Regions from separate parts of the Paenibacillus sp. P4_A7 genome, predicted to be linked through region 1. Evidence: riboswitches for the same ligand, from Rfam matches in the RefSeq annotation. Region 1 holds a riboswitch; each other region holds the start of a gene.
What was found. A riboswitch is a leader RNA that binds a small molecule or an ion and turns the genes downstream of it on or off. The one in region 1 is predicted to bind cyclic di-AMP.
Positions count from the first base shown of each region.

Region 2: another riboswitch for cyclic di-AMP. It lies ahead of AC1DWN_RS13585 (C40 family peptidase); the one in region 1 lies ahead of AC1DWN_RS16425 (hypothetical protein).
Region 3: another riboswitch for cyclic di-AMP. It lies ahead of AC1DWN_RS03260 (hypothetical protein); the one in region 1 lies ahead of AC1DWN_RS16425 (hypothetical protein).

Region 1 is NZ_JBFUHJ010000124.1:5,759-13,529, forward strand. It holds gene AC1DWN_RS16390 (VWA domain-containing protein) at 1-1,138, opposite strand, end outside; gene AC1DWN_RS16395 (hypothetical protein) at 1,294-1,596, shown strand; gene AC1DWN_RS16400 (aldolase catalytic domain-containing protein) at 1,727-2,689, opposite strand; gene AC1DWN_RS16405 (hypothetical protein) at 2,776-3,801, opposite strand; gene AC1DWN_RS16410 (GTP cyclohydrolase II) at 3,953-4,699, opposite strand; gene AC1DWN_RS16415 (DODA-type extradiol aromatic ring-opening family dioxygenase) at 4,730-5,497, opposite strand; gene AC1DWN_RS16420 (winged helix-turn-helix transcriptional regulator) at 5,643-5,966, shown strand; cyclic di-AMP (ydaO/yuaA leader) riboswitch at 6,061-6,224, shown strand; gene AC1DWN_RS16425 (hypothetical protein) at 6,230-6,655, shown strand; partial or broken gene metE (5-methyltetrahydropteroyltriglutamate--homocysteine S-methyltransferase) at 6,852-7,771, opposite strand, start outside.
Region 2 is NZ_JBFUHJ010000085.1:11,316-18,205, reverse strand. It holds gene AC1DWN_RS13605 (RNA polymerase sigma factor) at 1-281, opposite strand, end outside; gene AC1DWN_RS13600 (YwhD family protein) at 1,204-1,725, opposite strand; gene AC1DWN_RS13595 (M1 family metallopeptidase) at 1,834-3,843, shown strand; gene AC1DWN_RS13590 (hypothetical protein) at 3,871-4,680, shown strand; cyclic di-AMP (ydaO/yuaA leader) riboswitch at 5,031-5,181, shown strand; gene AC1DWN_RS13585 (C40 family peptidase) at 5,185-5,661, shown strand; gene AC1DWN_RS13580 (cryptochrome/photolyase family protein) at 5,824-6,890, shown strand, end outside.
Region 3 is NZ_JBFUHJ010000011.1:25,888-33,658, forward strand. It holds gene AC1DWN_RS03250 (ABC transporter substrate-binding protein/permease) at 1-272, shown strand, start outside; gene AC1DWN_RS03255 (amino acid ABC transporter ATP-binding protein) at 265-987, shown strand; gene AC1DWN_RS03260 (hypothetical protein) at 1,083-1,541, opposite strand; cyclic di-AMP (ydaO/yuaA leader) riboswitch at 1,660-1,835, opposite strand; cyclic di-AMP (ydaO/yuaA leader) riboswitch at 2,295-2,492, shown strand; cyclic di-AMP (ydaO/yuaA leader) riboswitch at 2,626-2,816, shown strand; gene AC1DWN_RS03265 (hypothetical protein) at 2,938-3,345, shown strand; gene AC1DWN_RS03270 (potassium-transporting ATPase subunit F) at 3,491-3,568, shown strand; gene kdpA (potassium-transporting ATPase subunit KdpA) at 3,608-5,287, shown strand; gene kdpB (potassium-transporting ATPase subunit KdpB) at 5,307-7,337, shown strand; gene kdpC (potassium-transporting ATPase subunit KdpC) at 7,366-7,771, shown strand, end outside.

The DNA.
Region 1 (7,771 bases):
CTTTCTCTGCTGCATCCTTTATAAGCTGTTGAATCTCATCTTTAATTTGTTCATCATCATGCGGAGGGGCATCCAAGACGAGAAACAGCAATCTTGCACGTGCTTCCTCACTCCATTTATGCTCATGTATTGCATCACGCAGCGCTTTATCAACGGCCTCAGGGTAGTCACCCCCGCCTCGTGCTTCCTGCTCACTAAACTGTTCAGTAATCGTGTCGATATTCGTAATAAACGGATACGGTTTTACAATATAATCATCATACGTATCCCTATAAAAATTAGCGCTAAGACGCATATCCAGCTTATTCGCATGCTCGCTTGAAACACGTTTTACGACATCCTTAAGCTCTGCTTCCAAATAATTCAGTTCATCCTCCATGGAGCCTGTCGTATCAACAACAAACATAACGTCCACCTTATTGGACAGCGATTCCCCTCTGGCTAAATCAACCTTCATTGAGCCTTGCTGCGGAATTTCGATTGGCTCTGTTGTTTTACTCTCCTGCCCCGCTTGTACTTGCACTTTATACGTATTCTGATTTTGCCCATCACGCTCAAACAAACCCGCAAATACATAGGCTCTTCCTTCCGTATTCGTACGAGCAGTCCATATTTCCTGAGATCCGTCTAGCAGTTGCACCTTGGCATCGGGTATCACCTTCCCGTTCGATGTCACAATAACCTCTAACCGATGAAAATTCCTAAACCCCCAAGTTTGCTTACTGCTATCTCCCTCTTGGCTATTGAGCAAATTTCCGAATCGTTCCCACGACGCAATATCATCCCATTCTCCTGCCGTTAGTTGACCAGCCTGCACGTCTTTATCCGGAGAGTCATAGCCCCGTTTACCGCCCTTTTTCTCCCGAGTTGGGGGCACAGGCTCCGTACTTCTATCTTCAGAGATTTGGCTCTTACTTTCTGACTTATTACTTAACAAACGATCAGCATCACCGCTAGACGGACTATTTGCCGATTCACTACTTATTCTGTTCTCACGACTAGCTGTGTTTGAGTTATCTGCCGAGGAAGAACATGCACTAAGCAAGAGAACAATTACGAGCAATAGAGCGATTACCCAGCTCCCGCCTCCTCCGAATCTTTTTCTGCTTGACCCATTGAACGAATGACCGATCTTCATTCCTTCAGCCCCTTATATTTGTATTTGCTAATCTGACGTAGATCGGTTTACAATTGTTGCATGAGAACGCCGTTTTAAATAGAAATGATTTACAGATGAAGCATGGAAATTTCGTTTGACTGCATTGGGCTTGATTGACAAGGAGGACTAACAACGTGGAAACATTCGAAATAATCAACATTGAAATAACGTTCCAGCAGGGCACAACACAGCTCGATTTCACTTCGGCAGAGCTTGTACGTGTAACAGAATTCGGTAGTCGATTATGGTATGTCGATATTAACGGCGTGGTCGACCATGAGCTATTGAAATGGTTTGGACAGAGCCAAAATATAGAGGTACAGCTTGCAGCTGTAGCAAAAAGTGGACAAACCTTCCGCGGCAAAGGCTATCTTCATCCAAATGAGCAGCATCAGGCCGCAGCAATTCGCGGAGACGACGAGCTGCAAGAACAGTAATACAAGAGAACTCAAACGAAACGAGCATACACCATCCTTAGCGGCGTAAGCTCGTTTTTACGGTGAAATGTAAGAAAGGGCAGCTCGTATAAGTCAAATTCATGACTTAGTCGAACTGCCCTTTGATCTGTTATTTACTGTGAGCAATTTCCGGAGTTGTCAGACGGTCGTAAAATTCTACGCCCTTATCTTTGTCAGCCGAATCACGAAGCGCCATCGCCGAACGTGGATGCTCGTCCAAAATTCCTGTAATCATATATGGGATGATATAACCCCACTCTTCCTTCTCGCGAAGTGGAATCATAAACTTCTCGATCATGTCCAGTACAGGTCTAATGTTGTACTTCGTATTTTGCAAATGAGCTACAAGCAATTCCGTATTACAGTTTCCAGCAGCGCGGCCCATTCCATATACGGAAGAATCAAGCAGCTCAACACCGTTCTCTGCAGCAATTAGAGTATTAGCGAAAGCAAGCTGCATATTGTTATGCGCATGAACGCCTAGACGTTTGTTCGGCAAATTTTTACGGAATTTTTCTACAAGATAACTCAAATCATTCGGCTTCAAGCTGCCATAAGAATCAACGATGTACACAACATCTACAACACTATCGTTGATCAATGTGAAGGCATCCATGAGTTGATTTTCCATAACATTAGAAAGCGCCATAATATTAATTGTTGTCTCATATCCGCGATCGTGGAATACTTTTACAAGCTCCAAAGCTTTATCTACATCTTGGATGTAGCAAGCAATACGGATAAGGTCAATCAAGCTCTCGCTGCGAGGCAGAATGTCGTTCTCATCTACGCGGCCGATATCAACGAGTGCAGATAGTTTTGTATTTCCTTTGTTAGGAATTACTTTTTTCAAGAAATCATCATCCAGAAAACGCCAAGGACCTGCACTTTCAGCGCCTTTGAGCAGCTTTGGAGAGTTTTTGTAGCCGATTTCCATATAATCGACGCCAGCTTCGTTAAGACTAGCATACAAATGCTGAACAAACTCGATACTAAAATCCCAGTTATTCACGAGTCCGCCATCACGGATCGTGCAATCAACAATTTTACAATGACTTGTTTTTGAGTGCATGCGTTAAACTCCTTTGATTATGAACATGAGTTCTTTTTCCCTATCATACTTGAAATGTATACGGAACGCAAAATAATATTGTCGTATTATGGCTTATTTAAAAGAGCTTCAGCCTCTTCCGATAAGCCCGCGAGGAACTTCTGCAGCTCCGGAATATCCGTTTTTTGACCATCCTCGTACATATAAAGCTGATCATCCGATAATGCTAGAAGCTCTAAGAAATGAGCGGAGAGCTGCCCTATTACAGAATCTGGCGACTCCTTTACCGTTTTCTCATAGCTTGCTTTCACTTCATCTAATATTTTATAGGATTCATAATCATAAACCAGCGTATTATAAGACCCATTTATATACATTTCTAAATAACGCGTCAAATATAAACTCTGAACCACTTCACGTTCCGGCGAGTCTTTGTATTGTTGTACGAAGGCTTCCGCCATGATCGCCCGCTTAGCTAGTTCATCCCAAGTAATCATTAATCCGCCGTCGCTAGCTGTAGGCTTATCTGATTCTACTGCACTTAAAATGATATAATCATTCATTTCCTTGGTGAGAGAGGCTTTATAACGTTTCTGAAAGCTATAATCAACGACGGGAAAGATAGAGCCTTCAACCGCTTCAAGTTTGTAGCCGCTATCGAAGGCTGTCCGTACGAGCTTTTTAACAGCCTCATCCTTTATCGTTTCCGCCGTTTCTTTCGTAATTGGCCATACTTCCTTAAGCAGCACAGCCTGGATATTCGGCTTAAAGAAAACGTCCTGTGCTGTCTCCAAACTTGCCGTATAATACGTATTCAGCTCTCGAACCATGATATCTGACGTTGCTTGATCAGCCTCATTAATATGCTCATTCAGAAAGCCGATAATATCCGCTGCTCCGTCAGCAGATTCCAACACAGCCTTGAATTGTATGAGCAGTTCCTTCTGGGTATCCTTTTCCACATCTGTACTCGGAGGATTAGTAACTTCCGTTGACGTTGTAGAAGTGTTTGTATTTTCCGGCCTGATTTCCTCATTATTACTGCATCCAGCCAAGACAATGAGTGTCGTCAGCGAAAATAGAGCCACCCTTTTTGTCCATTTGTTCTTTTTAGTATGACCATTTATTTGCATGCTTTATCCCACCCCTTTGTCTTCATCATAGCTATTTCAATGGCTGCTCTTCTCTTATAGACGAAACGTATACCGAAAATGTTTACAGCAAAAAAAACCACTTTCTCGTTTACACGTGAAAAGCGGTTTCCTCAGCTCTTAAATACAACCTTTATTTAACGAGCGATTGTGGCTCTTGACCGAAATGTCCAGAACGATTCTTCTTAGTTTGTAAATACTTCTCATTATATACGGACGAATTACCCCATAAAGGAACTCTCGTCGCGACGTTTAAGCCAGCAGATCTCATTGCCTCTACTTTTCGAGGATTGTTCGTAATAATCGATACCGGCAAAGCACGCAGCAGCTTTAATACGGCAATTGCTTCATCATAATTACGTGCGTCATCCGCAAACCCAAGCTCCGTGTTCGCATCAACGGTGTCCATCCCGTCCTCCTGTAATAAATAAGCGATTGCTTTGCTAAATAGACCAATTCCTCGTCCTTCGTGGTTAGCTAGATAGAATAGTGCTCCCGTACCGTGTGCCGTAATCATTCGCATAGACTGCTTCAATTGAAAGCCACAATCACAGCGTTCACTCCCAAAAATATCCCCCGTATGACATATACTATGCATCCGAATCAGCGCATCTGCATGATTCTCAAAATCACCATACACTAGCACACTCGATTGCTGCATATCAGCATAGGAGAAATGATTTAAATCTTCAATAAGCTCCTCGACCGATTGCTCTTCGCCCGCTTCCTTGCGAAGCCAGCTATACCAGTGGAACGTTTTCGTCTCACCGTCTACATCAACAGGTAAATTAATAGGTCCGACAACATAGATATCGCCCTGACCGTTTTCTATTCTTTTTATTTTATCCTTCAATATTGCAGAAATATTTGAATTAATCAAGCTGTTCACCTACTTTAGTTGAATGGAATATTAAAATTGCAGTGATAAATAACTAAGTGTACCAAACTCATAGCTGCGATAAATGACTTTGGGCGCTGTTGCAGCATTGCCGCTGCCCATTGCTATATATAAAGGTACGAAATGTTCAGCACGAGGTACTGCCATTTTAGCATGCGGCGCAAGTTTTTCATATTGAAAAAGGGATTTTAAATCCTGAATGCTCATTTTATCAATTAACCATTGATCAAACTCAAGTGCCCAGCTTTCCGCTTCCTTCTGTCCCCAATTTACTGCTCGTAGATTGTGTACCGTAACGCCGCTTCCGATCAGCAAAATATTCATTGCGCTTAAACTTCGCAGTGCTTCACCAATTCGATACTGTTCCTCCGCAGGTCGGAATGGGTTTACAGATACTTGAACAACAGGAACATCTGCCATCGGAAACATATGCTTCAGCATCGTCCATGAGCCATGATCAAGTCCGCGCTCTGTGTCAAATGCTGTCTCTATGCCCTTATCGTTCAAGAGCTTCCCTACTAGAGCAGCGATTCTTGTGGATCCTTTTGCCGGATATTTCTGCTTGTAAAGCTCATCTGGAAATCCATAAAAATCATATATCGTTTCATATTCATCGTCCTTCGATGAAATGGTTATCTCTTCTGTTTCCCAATGCGCTGTAAAAATTACGATTGCACTCGGCTGCAGCTTAGCCCCCGTTTGCTGAAGAAATTGACTATATTCATTTTGTTCAATGGCTAGCATAGGTGAGCCATGTGCCAAAAATAATGGATTCATAATTGATGCCCCCTRATGTTACTTACTATTTGTAACTAATTATACTTTCATCACTAAACGTAGTCAAGTTATTAACAATACTGAGGTTTGCTTGTATAAATAAGTTATTGAAGTTATAATTAGAAGGAATTAAAAAGAGGTGATATGCATGGAACAGCCAACCCTTTGTCCCCGTTTCCAGAAGGGAATGGACTTGATTAGCAAACGTTGGACCGGCCTAATCATAAATCAACTATTAGCTGGGCCGCAGCGCTTCTGTGCTGTTCAGTCCGCATTACCGATTAGCGGCAGACTATTGTCTGAACGCTTCAAGGAACTGGAAATTGAAGGGATAATTGACCGTCAGGTCTATCCAGAAATACCTGTTCTCATTGAATATTCGTTAACCGAGAAAGGCCGAGCGCTTGAGCCGATTATTCGCGAAATTCAAGCTTGGTCTCAGGATTGGATAGCGCCTTCAGATAAAGCTTGATACGATCTCAAGCCATTAAACAGACCAATCCGTCTTCGGTTTGGTCTGTTTAATGGTTTACAAACGGTGTAAAGCGATTTAAAATATAAGAACAAACCAAAAAACGCTGAATTTTTCGATTGAAAAAACGGGGGAACCAACGCGAACTTGTAGTTTTTACATTCGCAAGGGGTGAATCCGGGGATTTGTAACCCTGGTAGGGCATTCTCTCTAGCCCGAATCCGACAGCTAACCTCGTAAGCGGAAAGAGGAGAGGTTTATTTATGTTTTGTCAATCTTCTAACCAAGTACCCTTTTTTGCTGAACAGTCCCCTTCTTTATCGGTCTCTCGAATTGAGTTGTTCGTAATCCCCGCTCTCGCAATCGATTCCGCAGGCTTTCGCGTGTGTCTTCGAGTAACAAGCAACCAGGGTTATGGTTGGAGTGAGCTCTTTGTAAATGACAACGAGGATATGTTCGACTTGGATCGCTGTAGTGATCTGCTTGTTTCCTTCATTGGCAGTATCGTTCTTTCTACTTTGAACGATTACCATTATGACAAGACTAATCAAGACGGTCGCATATTTAACTGTTTTACAGATGCGGTCAATCACATTGCTGCTCTAACTGCCGATTCAGCTCAAATCGTTAATGAGTCCGAAGAATTTGTGTTAAGACAACGGGCTATCCATTATGTATCGTTGAATTAACTGAAAATTTCGTCAAAAAGGCCACTCAGGTCCTTTGGTTCATAATGAACCAAAGTCGGCCCGAGTGGTTTTTTGATGGCATTTTACAAGAAGATAGCTGTTAGCTATCTCCTTAATCGCAGAAACAATCGTTTCTCTGAGCTATATAAATACTTATAAAAATGAAAACTTAAAAATAATTATCTATTGATAAATTTCACAGTGAAACTTGAACAGCACTCTCTCTTACTTGGTAAGTCGCCAGCATCATGTTGCGAAGCGATGCAACGGTCTCTTCCATGCCGCGTGTTTTCAAGCCGCAGTCTGGATTGATCCAGAAGAGGGTAGGATCGAGCACCTTAAGCGCACGGTTGATCATGCTGACCATCTCCTCAACGGACGGTACACGAGGGCTATGAATGTCATATACACCTAGACCAATACCTTGGTCGTACGTATTCTCCTCAAAGCTGTGAATTAGTTCACCATGGCTGCGAGATGTCTCAATGGATATAACGTCTGCATCAAGCGCTAGAATCGAGTCAATAATGTCATGGAATTCACAATAGCACATATGCGTATGAATTTGTGTCGTGTCACGAACATCTGCTGTTGACAGGCGAAATGCATGTACTCCCCATTTCAAGTAAGCATCCCACTCACTCCGTTTAAGCGGTAGTCCTTCACGCAAAGCAGGCTCATCGACTTGAATCATTTCAATACCCGCTGCTTCAAGCGCCTTTACTTCCTCAGACAGAGCCAGTGCAATTTGGTAAGCTACTTGTTCTCGTGTAATGTCGTTTCGTGGGAATGACCAGTTCAAAATCGTAATAGGTCCAGTCAGCATTCCTTTTACAGGCCTGTTTGTTAGTGATTGTGCATATACACTTTCCGTTACAGTCATTGGCTCTTTGAATATAACATCTCCGTAAATAACCGGCGGCTTCACGCAGCGTGAGCCGTAAGATTGTACCCAACCGTTACGTGTAAACGCGAATCCACCTAGTTTTTCACCGAAAAATTCAACCATATCCGTACGTTCAAATTCACCGTGAACAAGAACGTCGATGTTAAGCTCTTCTTGAATCTCTATCCAATGCTTAATTTTTTCATTAATGAAGGAAGTATAATCTGCTG
Region 2 (6,890 bases), on a different contig from region 1:
TGCTCCCGCAGCTGTCGCCGATCCTCTCGCTCCATAACTACCGTCTCTGCAGCAGGCATCCCTGGAGGGTCACCTGGAGGCCTCTCTGCCAGCGTTACTTCATTCCCTGACAGGTCAACTGGTCTACGCGCTTTGCTTCGCTTAAAATCGATTGATCGATTGACGGCAATTCGCGTAATCCACGTCTTTAGTCCGTCTAATCGGCACTCTGGGAGGGAGCGGTATATTTGCAGCAGCACTTCCTGCGTTACATCCTCCGCGTCATGCGGTGAATGCAGCACGGCATAGACGGTTCTATATATATAGGGACCATAAGCCTGTACAAACGGTCGATAATGCTCGGGCCCGCCGCTCTGTACCGCCTTGATCCAATCCTCGTCTTGTATGTCGCTCCCCCCCTTCCCGATATAATAGACGACAGCCGTCTCCTCAAACCCTGCACTTTTTCAAAAAAACTTTTATTTTTTTCTCTTCACGTCAGTTGATAGTTCCATATAAGGGATCAAAAATCCAGTAAGCTTTATTCAGATCAGCTATCAGTTGGGACATTAAATAGGACATACGTTAAGACAATAGGTGGGGCATTAGACTAACTATTAGTTAGCATGAGAATCAAACCATTGGTTAATCCACTAATTATCCCAGTTAACAGGGCTTCCGCACCGCGTGCAGCTCCCATCGCGAAGTGGGGCAATACGCACTGGGACTCTGAGCTAATTAAGTTCATGCCATGAAACTAATGCGAATATATCCGGAATAAATCCTAATTAGCTTCAGTATTTAAAGCTAATCCGCAGAATGATCCCCATTAGTCGAGCTAACCCAGCAATTAGGTTCATCAAATGATACTAAATCATACATCCTTCCTTGATTGGATCATTTAATTTCATATATTGAAACTAAGCAGGCATGGCTCGTGGTAACGGACATAGGATACCTTATTTGTGACAAATCGCCCTATTTGGGGATGTTTATGGACATCAGATCCGTTATTTGTACGAAAAGGATATTATTGCGGATATAGTTTCCCTCTATCTAAACGTAAAAAACCTCATCAATCGCAAGACTAATCTCGCGAAGATGAGGTCCTCTCCCTTAACCGACTTACGCCTCTATTTTTTTGCTTCCTTCATATTCACTGCTTCCTTCATTCCCTCTATACCCCAAACAGCTTACGCTGCTTGTATCGCGTACCAAGACTTCCTAGACGCTCAAAGCATCCTTAAGCTCTGCTGGGGAACGATCCCACCACTCTTGATTGTGCTCAACGAGCAGCTTGCGAAGCGCCGCTCTATCCACATCGCCGAGCTCCGTCAGGTTATAACGACGCTTAAGCGATTGATCAAGCTTGTTCACGTGATCAGCGAGGATTTTCCACCCGCGGCGCGCTTCTGTGTCGATCAGCATTTCGCATGCTGTTGCGCCCGCATAGTAGGAGCCTTCTTCATTACGGTCGACTGCGACCCACACGATCCAGCATTGGCGGCCATTTGGCGTATCCTCTTTGTTTGTTGAAAACTTAATGCCTCTTTCGATTTTGCTCTTCGCGTGCATAGCTCCTACATCGATATAAGCAACACCTTCATCAATCATAACACACGATACTGCGCTCAAATCGATCGCTCCAGCTCCAAAGCCTTTATGTTTTTTGCTGCTCACAACGTTGAGCGACAGTGATTTCTTTTCCTTTTTTTCCGGTTGAACCGGTTGTTCTTGTTCGTCCATCTTGCGTAATCACACCTTCCCCATACATTAATTACATTTTAGCTAATAATCATCGAAAAGCAAACATATACATGCTTTAGATGCTTGTCAACGGGAGGGAAACGTTCAATGACTCCACGCAATGTCAAAAGATTTTTACTAGTTGTACTCGCAGTCGTCTTGCTCGGCCTATCTGTGCAGAACGGTTTCGGGAATGCTTGGCAATCCCAATATACATACGCTTTCGCCCCTACTGCCAAAACCAGTTCCGCGCCTGTTCAAAAATCGGCCAAGCAGCCTGTCGTGCAAGAACCAAATACGGTCATGACGCCAAAATCGCAAGCGCTCAGCAAACGAGTCGTTGAGTATCATATCAACGTCCAGCTAAGTGACGATGCGCGCTATGTAACAGGCGATCAAATCGTAACATGGAACAATCCAGGCGAAAAAACAGTGTCCGAGCTATATTTCCACCTGTATCCCAATGCATTTCGTTCGGATAAAACGACGTTTATGCGTGAATCAGGCGGAAAGCTGCGTCAGGATAAAGCAACGACCAATAGCAACGGCTATATGGACCTGCTGACACTGGAAACATTAGAAGGCGAGAGCCTGCTCCCTCGTCTGCATTACGTACAGCCCGATGATGGCAACGAAAATGATTTTACGTTAGCTAAGCTCCGCCTTCCCGAACCTGTCGCACCGGGTAAATCAGTTACACTTCGTATGAGCTTTGAGGTGAAGATGCCTGAGGTATTCGCACGGATGGGCTATTCCGGCAATTTCGCTATGGCAGGGCAATGGTTTCCAAAGCTGGCTGTGTACGAAACTGTTGGCACCCGCGGTCGAACAACAGAAGGCTGGAACGCGCATCAATACCATGGCAACTCCGAATTTTATAGCGACTTTGGCATCTACAGCGTTCGAATTAAGGTACCAGAGACGTACACAGTTGCCGCAACCGGATTTCAGACGAAGCCTATCGAGATCAAAGATCAAGCAAAGTTTTATCAATTTTATGCGGAGGATGTTCATGACTTTGCTTGGGCGGCATCACCAGATTTCGTCTATGAAGAGGATGCTTTCTCAGACAAGGGTATTCCTGGTGTACGAATCAAACTCTACCTTGACCCTTCTCACGCCAAGCTGAAGGATCGCTATATGCATGCAGCCAAATCTGCGCTCTCCAAATACGCACAGTGGTACGGTGAATATCCATATAACACACTCTCCATCATCGTTCCTCCAAAAGGAGCAAATGGTGCAGGCGGCATGGAGTACCCAACACTCATAACTGCCTTTGCAGCAGAGAACGACAACCCAGGTTACGATCTGGAGCGGACGGTCGTGCACGAGATTGGACACCAATACTGGTATGGCATGATCGCCTCTAATGAATTCGAGGAAGCTTGGCTCGATGAAGGCTTCACTTCCTATGCTGAGGATAAGGTGATGGAGACTGCCTATGGGGTGGAAGCAAACCTGCCAGTAGAAGCCAGTTATATGACTGACCCTGCTCCGCTCAAGCAATATTCTTGGTCTTACGGCAGCCACAGTCAATACGCCGAAAATGTATATATGAGAGCAAAGCTCGTTCTTATCGGCATTGAGAAACAAATAGGCACGCCATTGATGCAGCGGGTTTTACGGACTTATTTTCAAAAATATAAATTCAAGCATCCTTCTACTGCCGACTTCCAGCGCGTTGTCGAGCAGGTAACGAAAACGAAGTGGCATGATTACTTCAATCAATACGTTTATCACAACCAAATGGCCGATTTTGCTGTAGAAGCGATCCAAGTAAAGCCAGTTAAGCAGGATGGCGTACAAATGTACGAATCAACCGTTCTCATTAAAAAATATGGTGGTATCAACGGTTCGATTCCAATTACTATGCAGTTCAAAGACGGCATGACCGTAACAAAGCAATGGAATGCAGACAGCTCTCATATTCAATATAAGCAGGTTCACACTGCTCCACTTGTATGGGCCGTCGTCGATCCAGAACACAGAAATGTACTAGACAACAAGCTGATCAACAACTATATGCAAGCGCAGTTGCCTGATGAAACACGCACAAGGTGGAGCCTCGGCGTTTCGAAATTGATTGAAGGGCTGCTTGGGTCATTCAGCTGGTAAGTATATGGGTTCAAGGAGCGATAAAAGATGAAGATATATATGAAGCAAGGCTGGTCCCTGGCAGTCAAACATTTTTATCTCGTGATCTTACTTTTTCTGTATCAATTGCTTTGGGGGTTCTTTCTGTACCGTTTTATTGATTCTGTCGTAGCGCCGCTATTACGACGTTTCCCCAGCGCTTCTCCATCTGATAACGCCGTTCAGCTGTTCATGACAGAAGCCCAGTTTCAGCTAATCAAAACGGATCTGGTGTCTCCCTACTTATGGATGCTTGGTGGACTGTTCGCCATTCGGATGCTGCTGACACCTTTGTTCAATGCCGGACTATTCTATTCTCTGCACCAAGCCAGAAGTAACGGCAGCACCCGTTTCCTTGAAGGCATTAAGAAGGCCTGGAAGCCCGTTCTGCTCTTATACTGGGTGGAAACTGTACTTACGTTAGCTCCTGCTTGGTGGCTGCTGCCACGCGCCTTCGGTTCCTTTTTGCATAGCGGCTCGGTACCCAATCTACTACAAACGATGCTTCCTAGTACCGTAATATGGATTCTATGGGCAACAGTGCTTCATCTGCTTTTTCTAGCGATGCAATTCGGTGCTGTATCAGGCGAGGGCGTGTTCCGCTACTTATGGCATTCCATCAAAAACTTCCTTACCTATGCTTCCATCTCGTTGATCATGTGGGCTATCGGTGCAGGAATTGGACTCGTCGTTACAAGTCTATCGCTAATCTGGGCCGGACTGTTCGCACTCATCCTACATCAAGGCTATAACCTAGTACGCACGCTTATGAAGGTATGGACGATCGCAACGCAGTACGATTCCTTGCAAATGAAATAACTAGTTATTAGAGCCTCCCTTTCTGCGCTGCAGCGTAGGTTGAGAGGCTTTTTAGTATGAAAATTTTCTAATCTTTCAATGTAAAACCGCGTAGAATCGTGCTTTCTAGCTATTTCAACTTGTCCATGCAGCAAAGGAGCTACCGGTCTATTCGGTATATTTTAAGGAGTGTATACATAATTAATGAAATTGAGTTATTCCTTTTTAGTTAGAAAGAACTACTCAAAGATGTTTATATTACATGAAAAATGTTTAAACGAACCTTTTAGTCAGAAAGTTCCATGAGAATTATTAGAAATTAACAGTAAAGGCAGGAGATCAATGAAAATAATCGAATAATTCTTCAAAGCAATACAAACCTGCCAAATTCCCTAACGGGAAACGGGGGAACCACTTTGGGTGAATTGATTCCGACGTCTGACTCGTTCAGCGCCTGAGGAATCATAGGGAACCTTCAACCGAACCCCACAGCTAACCTCGTCGGCACTGGAAGGAGCTTTACAATTGAAGAAGATTAGCGCATTACTTTTAGGTTTAGTACTCATCCTTACTTTTCAAGCGGGAAGCGTTTTCGCAGACTCCAAACTAGACGGATATATCAATGATGTTATTGGTAGCCCGTACAAAGGTGGAGGAAATACGTCGAAAGGCTTCGATTGTTCCGGTTTTACTACCTATGTGTTCGATAAAATGGGCGTGGATCTTCCCCGTACATCTACATCCCAAGGTAAGTCAGGCAAGAAGGTCGCTAAAGCAGACCTAATTGCGGGAGATCTCGTGTTCTTCGACACGTCTGGCGGCAATAATGGCGCTATATCCCATGTTGGCATTTATATTGGAGATGGTAAGTTTGCACACGCCTCCACATCCAGAGGGGTAGTAACAGACAAACTTGACTCCTCTTATTATGAGAAACGTTTCGTGACAGCACGTCGTGTGATGTCAATGGACACTTTCGAGAAATTTGCTGACGAACAATAAAGTAGAGTAAGCACCCTTCTACCTAGGATGCTACAGTAAGTTCTTACAGCCAAGCCGCAGTAGTTTGTCCTTGTCGACAAACCACATGCGGCTTTGTTGTTTCTATTTCACTGATGAGTGGGATAAGCTTATAACCTGCTGCTTTGAAGGGAGCTATATCCGATGTATTTATTTATTCATCGCAAGGACTTGCGCGTTTCCGATCTCCGCGCATTTGATTATTTACGCACTAAGAATACAATGGGCATCCATTTACTTATATTAGATCCGATTTTAACAGGTGAAGGTCAGCTCACAAGCCATAGTGGACGTAATTTCATTGGCCAAGCAGCCTCCTTATTGCATAGCTACTCCGAAGCTCAGAAAGAATTGCATGTTTTATACGGCGATCCAGTAGAGATCGTAGAGGCGCTGCTGCAACAGCATTCCATTGATGAGATTATCGTGCATGCAGACTATACCCCCTACTCCCGCAGCCGCGATGAGAGGCTGCAGCAAGCCGCGTTTAAGCTAGGCAGTCGCTGGTTGTCTATTGAGGATGCGTCGCTTGCTGATTTAGAGAGCTTTCAAGCTTTTGCTAGACGCTCTGAACCCTACAAAGTATTTACGCCATTCTACCGAATGTGGAGCAGCTACATGCTGCAAAGTTATACCCCTATGGGCACAGCAACCATTCACGACCTTACTACGTTATGTGAAATAAGTGGAAGTATCTCATCCCGCTTCTCCTTGCCTAATCATGCCTCTTGTGCGCTTGGTGAGTCGACGGCCGGATATGGCCCCGCTAAATCCACTGGCAAGCTGGATCGATTTGTTCGAGAACGATTAGCCATCTATGCGAATAGCCGTGATGCTTACGCTGAAGAGCAATCGAGCGGTCTCTCTCGTTTCTTGAATACGGGAGCTATTTCAGCACGTCAAGCCTATGAGACCACGCTTGGATTGCCAGGCGCGGACGCATGGCTTAGGCAGCTGGCATGGCGTGACTTTTATTTATATCAAGCTAAGTATCATGACCAGTTTTTCCGTTATGAGCATCTATTTGATTTTTCTGCTCTATCGAGCGACAGCTTCCATGCATGGGCTGCCGGTGCGACCGGCATACCTATTATCGATGCCGCAATGACTCAGCTTAACCGGACGGGCGAGCTCCCGAATCGACTGCGGATGGTAACTGCGATGTTTTTGACCAAAAACCTGCTATGTCCTTTTACACTGGGCGAACAGTA
Region 3 (7,771 bases), on a different contig from region 1:
ATCGCACGATGATGATCCGCATCATCTTCCCGCAGGCTCTGCGTAATATTTTGCCTGCACTCGTAAACGAATGCGTTGCGTRGCTGAAGGAATCATCACTCGTATCCGTCATCGGTGTATCCGATTTATTACGGCGCGCAAATGTCGTGCAGTCCATTGAGTTCCGCGCATTAGAGGTGCTCTTGTTTATCGGCGCGATTTATTACGTGCTCGTTCTCATTTTAACTTCGTTTGCCCGTAAGCTCGAAAGGAGGCTGCGCCGCAGTGATTAATGTAAAGGATCTAACTATAACATTCGGGAAAAATCAGGTTTTAAAAGGAATTTCTACGTCGATTGAGCGCGGTGAGGTAGTGGCGTTGATCGGGCCATCCGGTTCAGGTAAATCAACCTTTCTTCGCTGCTTAAATAGGCTTGAGACGCCAACTTCAGGTTCTATTACTATTGCAGGTGCTTCTATGACCGATCCAAAAGCCGATATTTCCGGTGCACGTCAGCATATCGGCATGGTATTTCAGCATTTTCACCTGTTCCCACATATGACCGTAATCGATAATATTACGTTCGCTCCAATGAAGGTTAAAGGCGTGTCGCTTGAGCAAGCACGCCTGCAGGCGAAGGGGCTGCTCGAAAGAGTCGGCCTCTCGGATAAAGCGGACAGCTTTCCGTCCCGATTGTCAGGCGGTCAAAAGCAGCGTGTCGCTATCGCCCGAAGCCTTGCGATGGAACCAGACATCATGCTCTTTGATGAGCCTACCTCGGCGCTCGATCCGGAAATGGTCAAAGAGGTGCTGAACGTCATCCGCGGTCTCGCGGACAGCGGGATGACCATGCTCATCGTAACCCATGAGATGAAGTTCGCAAGAGAGGCAGCAGACACGATCTACTTCCTCGACGATGGCAAGCTCGTCGAACGCGCGAAGCCGGAGCAATTCTTCACTAATCCGGAGAGCGAACGTGCAAAGCGATTTCTAGAGCAGGTTCTATAAGAAAGCTTATGAAACAGCTATAAAGGAATAAAGACGCAAGAAGGGCCGACACCAAGTAGACAACCTGCTTGGTGTCGGCCCTTCTTTTCTATTGCTTAAAAAGCATAATAGGATTGAGATAGATCAATCAAATAGGAACGATCCAACATCTCATCATCCGAAATCGGTTCCTGAAATAGAGTTCTCGTGTACAGCTTGTCCGCTAAGTCTGAAAGAGCAGATTTGACAAGATCCGTTCTATCCTGCCCCCACGCCTCTGCATGAGATTGAGCAAACATAAGCGCGTCGGGTACCGAGAGGCCTTTGAGATGGTTGAAAACGGACGCCCACTGGACCAAATCCGCATTTCTCTTCTCACATGGAAGTATATATTCACTCCAGCCATTAATGCTGCCGCTTGCGATTTTGAGTATACCGCAATTGCATCCACTGGTGATTTCGGGCATCTGCTTCTCAAGGAGCTTGCAATCAAACCGATAAATCTCCATTAAGCCAACCCTACAGTTCTTCAAGTAGTCGCTATGTACAACCGGCAGAGGTTTAGTGATATTCAATACTACCACTCTTCTTTCTTCATAAGTTTAATAGAAGATAGCACACTAAAAAGCCCGTGAGCAGAGAAATCTGRACACGGGCTTCTTTCGCATCATCATGCGAAGAAAGTACGGGTAACGGTTCTCTCACAATACGCTTACGAGGTTAGCTGACGGATTCGGGCTTGCGAGCGCCCTACCTGCGACATGCTTTCAGCATGCCTTACAGGATTCACCCCATGAGGGATTCTAGCTTACGAATACCTTCGTTTGGATCCCCCGCATCCCTATTCGGGATTTATGCGTTTTGGATAAGCAGCAGATGCCCATCCTTATTTGAATCAGTATGGTATTGAACTGAATATTACTCCGGCGGTATAAAAATGTAAACCCCAATTTGAGCATTCCTTGGTTATAATTCCACCAATTTAGTCGATGAAAGCGCATCAATCTACATCATGCCTTTATTATCTGCCATATTGCTTCTTCAAGCTGACTATTTTGCAATAAGCAAGAGATACCGAGATAATACTAGCTACACGGAGTATATAGGGGGTGTGATGGTTATAAGATCCCTCTAAGTGCCGTTTATTGTAAAATTTGAATCATAGTTATTCTTTACAGAAATTTTTGTCAGGCGTATGATTCATCTCAGGATTCATACAACGTTTCCTTCTTAGAACGCTTAATTTTCACAAGCGTAAACGGCTGTCGCCGTCTTCTACGGCAAAAGCTTTCGTTTCGCGGTGATAGATAAGTACGTTTATAAGTGAATACTTATAAATCCTTATCTATAAAGAAAAACGGGGGAACCACATGAAAGTGTTGCACGGACGGTGTGAGAGCTGTTCTGGTGTGATGCTTGGGGTGAATCCCGGTCACAGGAATGCAGTTCATTCCTGAGGACTGGGTAGGGCGACTCTCACCGCCCGAATCCGTCAGCTAACCTCGTAAGCGTGGTATAGGCAGCATCTATAAATGAGGATTCATTCATTTGATAAGTGTTGTTTTGGAGAGAGAGGATGATGAAGCTTGTAATCGGAAGCTACGACCACAGGGCGTAAAGGCTGTGGTTTTTTAAAATATAGAAAATATGTTTCACCATGCATCTTTATCGCTGAATCCTTGAACAAAGGAACGGGGGAACCAACAGCAGCCGTGATCATCGAAGTCCGAGCGGGACAACGTATCCGGCGCATGGGGTGAATCTTATGTGCAAGCTACTTGTACATAGGTAGGGCGACTCTCACGCCCGAATCCGACAGCTAACCTCGCAAGCGTATCGAGAGAGGCAACGACTATCGTGCGAAAGTCACGGATTTATTTCCTGTGCCTTCAGAAGCCGCGAGAAGAGTTCCTCTTCTAGCAGGCTTCTTTTTTGTTGTCTTCTCTTCAACTAACCAGGAGGAGAATCGAAATGATAGAACCAGAATACATCCTTGTATCTGCACCGAACCATACAGGCGAAGGCTTCATTCGTCACCTAATCGCTCAAGGATTTCCTGTCGCCGCAATCGTGAACAACTCCGAAGAAAAGCGAAGAATGGAATTGCTTGGAGTGAAGCGGATTCTGATGGTAGATACGAAAGATATAAACACTTGGACTGTGCCCGATTTCTCTGTAGGGAAAGTGTTCCTATTCGAAAGAAGCTTTACCCTATGCTGCCGATATATTCAGCTCTGCAGGAAATGGACGTCTAAACCGATTTACGTCATTACACACACGAATAACCCTCGTATGATTTATAAAGCTGTGGGGGCCAATTATATCATCTATACCACGAGCAGCGAGGTATCGTTTCTTGGCAGAATGCTAATGGAATGATGGAATTCAATAATCGAAAATACGGGGAGTGAACGTACATGTTGGATGTGTACATGGTATTGATTCTAGCCGCGACCTTTGGGTTATTTTCCGCATTTTTATTTTGGTGCGAACGCGTTATTCAGGATTCGGGAGGCGAACGAAAATGATCATCGTCTACATTTTTACGGTGCTTATCTTTGTATATTTGGGTTACGCCTTAATTAACCCAGAGAAATTTTAACTTTTTTCAACAAAGCTCTCTGAGGAGGATATGTAAAACATGGGCATTTTTCAAATTGCTATCGTTATTATCATATTGGTGCTGCTCGTTAAACCTTTGGGCACCTATTTGTTTCACGTATTCTCAAACGAAGAAAACCGGACGGATAAATGGTTCTCTTTTGCAGAACGCCCTATTTATTGGCTGCTCGGTTTAAAAGATCGCAAGGGAATGACTTGGAAAGTTTATGCACTTAGCTTCATTATTACGAACATTGCACTCGTCGCCTTCGGTTATTTTATATTACGGATGCAGAAGTTTCTGCCCTTTAACCCGAATGGTATCGACAACATGGAACAGACGCTATCATTCAATACCATTATTAGCTTTATGACGAATACAAATCTTCAGCATTACAGCGGAGAAACCGGCTTGTCCTACTTCTCGCAAATGGCTGTTATTACGATGCTGATGTTCACCTCCGCCGCTACAGGCTTGTGTGTAGCCATTGCATTCGTAAGAGCCATTACGAGCAAGGGCGGAACGATCGGAAACTTCTTTCAAGATTTTGTAAAAGCGAATGTTCGTGTATTTTTACCGCTTGCGTTCATCGTCATGTTAGCGCTTGTGGCGCTGCAGGTTCCGCAAACGCTCGATTCTACATTAAAGGTAACGACTTTAGAAGGTGCAGAGCAGCAAATAGCAATCGGTCCGGTCGCTTCACTTGAATCGATTAAGCATTTAGGAACAAACGGTGGAGGGTTTTTCGGAGTTAACTCCGCACATCCATTTGAAAATCCAAACCCGCTTACTAATGTAATCAATATTTTATCGATGTGGTGCTTAGCGGCTGCATTGCCGTATACGTTCGGATTATTTGCCAAAAACCGCAAGCAGGGCTGGGTTATTTTCTCGGCCATGATGATTTTGTTTCTTGCTTTCTTGTCTCTCAATTATTTCTCCGAGACCAAGGGCAACCCTGTTATGAACGAGCTCGGCATCGATGCCTCCCAAGGAAGCATGGAAGGAAAAGAGGTTCGTTTCGGTTTAGCCCAATCCAGTCTGTTCACAACCGTAACCACAGCAGCGACAACAGGCAGTGTCAACAATATGCATGACACGCAGACGCCGCTTGGCAGCATTACACCTCTAGCACTAATGATGCTCAACAACGTGTTCGGCGGCAAGGGCGTTGGTTTGATTAACATGCTGATGTACGCGGTTCTGGCTGTATTCCTTGCTGGTTTGATGGTCGGAAGGACACCAGAATTTCTCGGACGGAAGATCGAAGCTCGCGAAATGAAATTGATCGCGATTGTGATTTTGGTCCATCCGTTCATCATCCTAGCACCAACGGCGCTCGCATTAGCTACCGATTTGGGAACAGTAGCCATTACGAATCCTTCGTACCATGGCGTAACGCAAGTGCTGTATGAGTATACCTCTTCTGCGGCAAACAACGGATCGGGATTCGAAGGACTCGGTGATAATACACCGTTTTGGAACATTTCCACCGGACTCGTCATGCTATTCGGACGCTACATTTCAATGATCGCCATGCTGGCTGTTGCCGCTTCTCTTCAGCGCAAACAATGGGTTCCAGAGACGATCGGTACGTTCCGTACGGATAACCACTTGTTTACAGGCATTCTGGTAGGAACCGTGTTAATTATCGGGTCCCTTACATTCTTTCCGGCTATTGTTCTCGGACCAATTGCCGAATATTTGACGATCCGTTAAGGGAAGGGGAACTTTACTCATGAATTCGAATAGAAAAAACATATTAACTGCCGATATTATGAAAAATGCGGCTAAAGATAGCTTTGTAAAGCTGAGCCCTGTCACGATGATGAAAAATCCAGTCATGTTTGTAGTCGAAATCGGAACATTGGTCGTGCTTTTAATGACACTATTCCCCGGGTATTTCGGAACAGAGGACAGTATCGGCTTCAATTTAACCGTGTTTCTCATTCTGCTCTTCACCCTCCTGTTTGCGAACTTTGCAGAAGCACTTGCAGAGGGCCGAGGAAAAGCGCAAGCTGACTCCTTGAAGCGGTCGAAAAAAGAAATTATGGCAAACAAAATCGTGAACGGCGTTGTTAAGCAAATGCCTTCCACCGAGCTGCGCAAAGGCGACATCGTTGTCGTTGTACAAGGCGAAATGATCCCAGGGGATGGAGAAGTTATTGAAGGTCTAGCATCCGTTGATGAATCAGCCATTACGGGTGAATCCGCTCCAGTTATCAAAGAATCAGGCGGCGATTTCAGCTCCGTAACGGGCGGTACCCGTGTTGTAAGTGATAAGATCAAGGTTAAAATCACAAGTGATCCTGGTGAGTCGTTTATCGATCGGATGATCAGCCTAGTAGAAGGCGCGAAGCGTCAGAAAACGCCGAATGAGCTTGCGCTGAACACGCTGCTCACGAGCCTTACACTGATTTTTCTCATTGTTGTCGTAACACTTGCACCCACTGCCCGCTATTTAGAGATTGAATTGGAAATTCCCGTATTGATTTCCTTGCTCGTTTGTCTCATTCCAACAACAATCGGCGGGCTGCTGTCAGCCATCGGGATTGCCGGAATGGATCGTGTTACGCAGTTTAATGTGTTGGCTATGTCGGGTAAAGCGGTCGAGGCTTCAGGCGATATTAATACGATGATTTTGGATAAAACAGGTACGATTACATTCGGTAACCGGATGGCGAGTGAATTCATACCCGTTAGTGAGATGAATGTTGGCACGTTAGGCGAATGGGCAGCAGTCAGCTCCCTAAAAGATGAAACGCCTGAAGGACGCTCCGTACTGGAACTTATGAGCAAGAAAGGGTTAAATTTCAACCTTCCGCTTGCTGAAGGCGGACAATTCATCGAGTTTAAAGCTGAAACTCGCATGAGCGGCATCGATTTGAAGGATGGTCGTAAAGTTCGTAAAGGCGCTGTTGATGCAGTAAAAAAATGGGTGGTCTCGCAAGGCGGCACCATTCCAGCGGATTTGAGCTCCAAAAGTGACGCCATCGCATCAGTAGGCGGTACACCGCTTGCAGTTGCAGTCGATAATCAAATATTTGGATTGATTTATTTGAAGGATACCGTAAAGCCAGGCATGAAAGAGCGTTTTGAACAGCTCCGTAAAATGGGCATCAAAACGATTATGTGTACAGGCGATAATCCGCTAACAGCAGCAACGATCGCTCGTGAAGCAGGAGTCGATGAGTTCATCGCAGAGAGCACGCCAGAGGATAAAATTGCTGTCATTCGCAGGGAACAAGCCGAAGGCAAGCTAGTAGCAATGACTGGCGACGGCACAAACGACGCTCCAGCGCTCGCTCAAGCTGATGTAGGTATTGCAATGAACAGCGGTACTGTGGCGGCTAAGGAAGCTGCCAACATGATTGATTTGGACTCAGATCCATCAAAAATCATTGAAGTTGTAGCCATCGGCAAGCAGCTGCTCATGACACGTGGCGCTTTGACAACATTCAGTATCGCGAATGACGTGGCGAAGTATTTTGCCATCATACCGGCCATGTTTATGCTAGCTATCCCGCAGATGGAAGCTCTCAACATCATGAAGCTCGGTTCACCGTATTCGGCTATCCTGTCTGCGCTGATTTTTAACGCAATTATTATTCCTCTTCTTATCCCGCTTGCGATGAGAGGCGTTAAATACAAGCCGATGAGTTCCACAAAGCTATTGCAGCGCAATCTGCTCCTTTATGGACTTGGCGGTGTCGTTGTTCCGTTCGTTGGCATTAAGCTTATTGACCTTATCGTTCAAATTTGGATTTAGTAAGAAATAAGGAGAGGGATGAAATAAAATGAGTAAAGCAGTTAATAACGGGTCGGAAACGGCCCGCTTGTCCTTTGGCGTTGTGATTCGAATCAGTCTCGTATTTTTCGTCCTATGCGGCATTGTTTATCCGCTCGTTAGTACGGGTGTCGCCCAGGTGTTGATGCCTGCCAATGCAAACGGCAGTTTAATCAAGAACAGCGATGGTTTTATTGTTGGATCTGAGCTGATCGGACAGAAGTTTACAGATCCGAGCTTTTTCCAAGGCAGGGTTTCCAGCATCGATTATAAAGCAGAAGCCTCCGGCACGAATAACTATGGACCTTCTAATCCAGATATGTTGAAGCGTACGCAGGATTCCATCGCAGAATGGAAGACGAATAATCCAGATGTTCCGGTAAGCAAGCTTCCTATCGCTCTTATTACCAACTCGG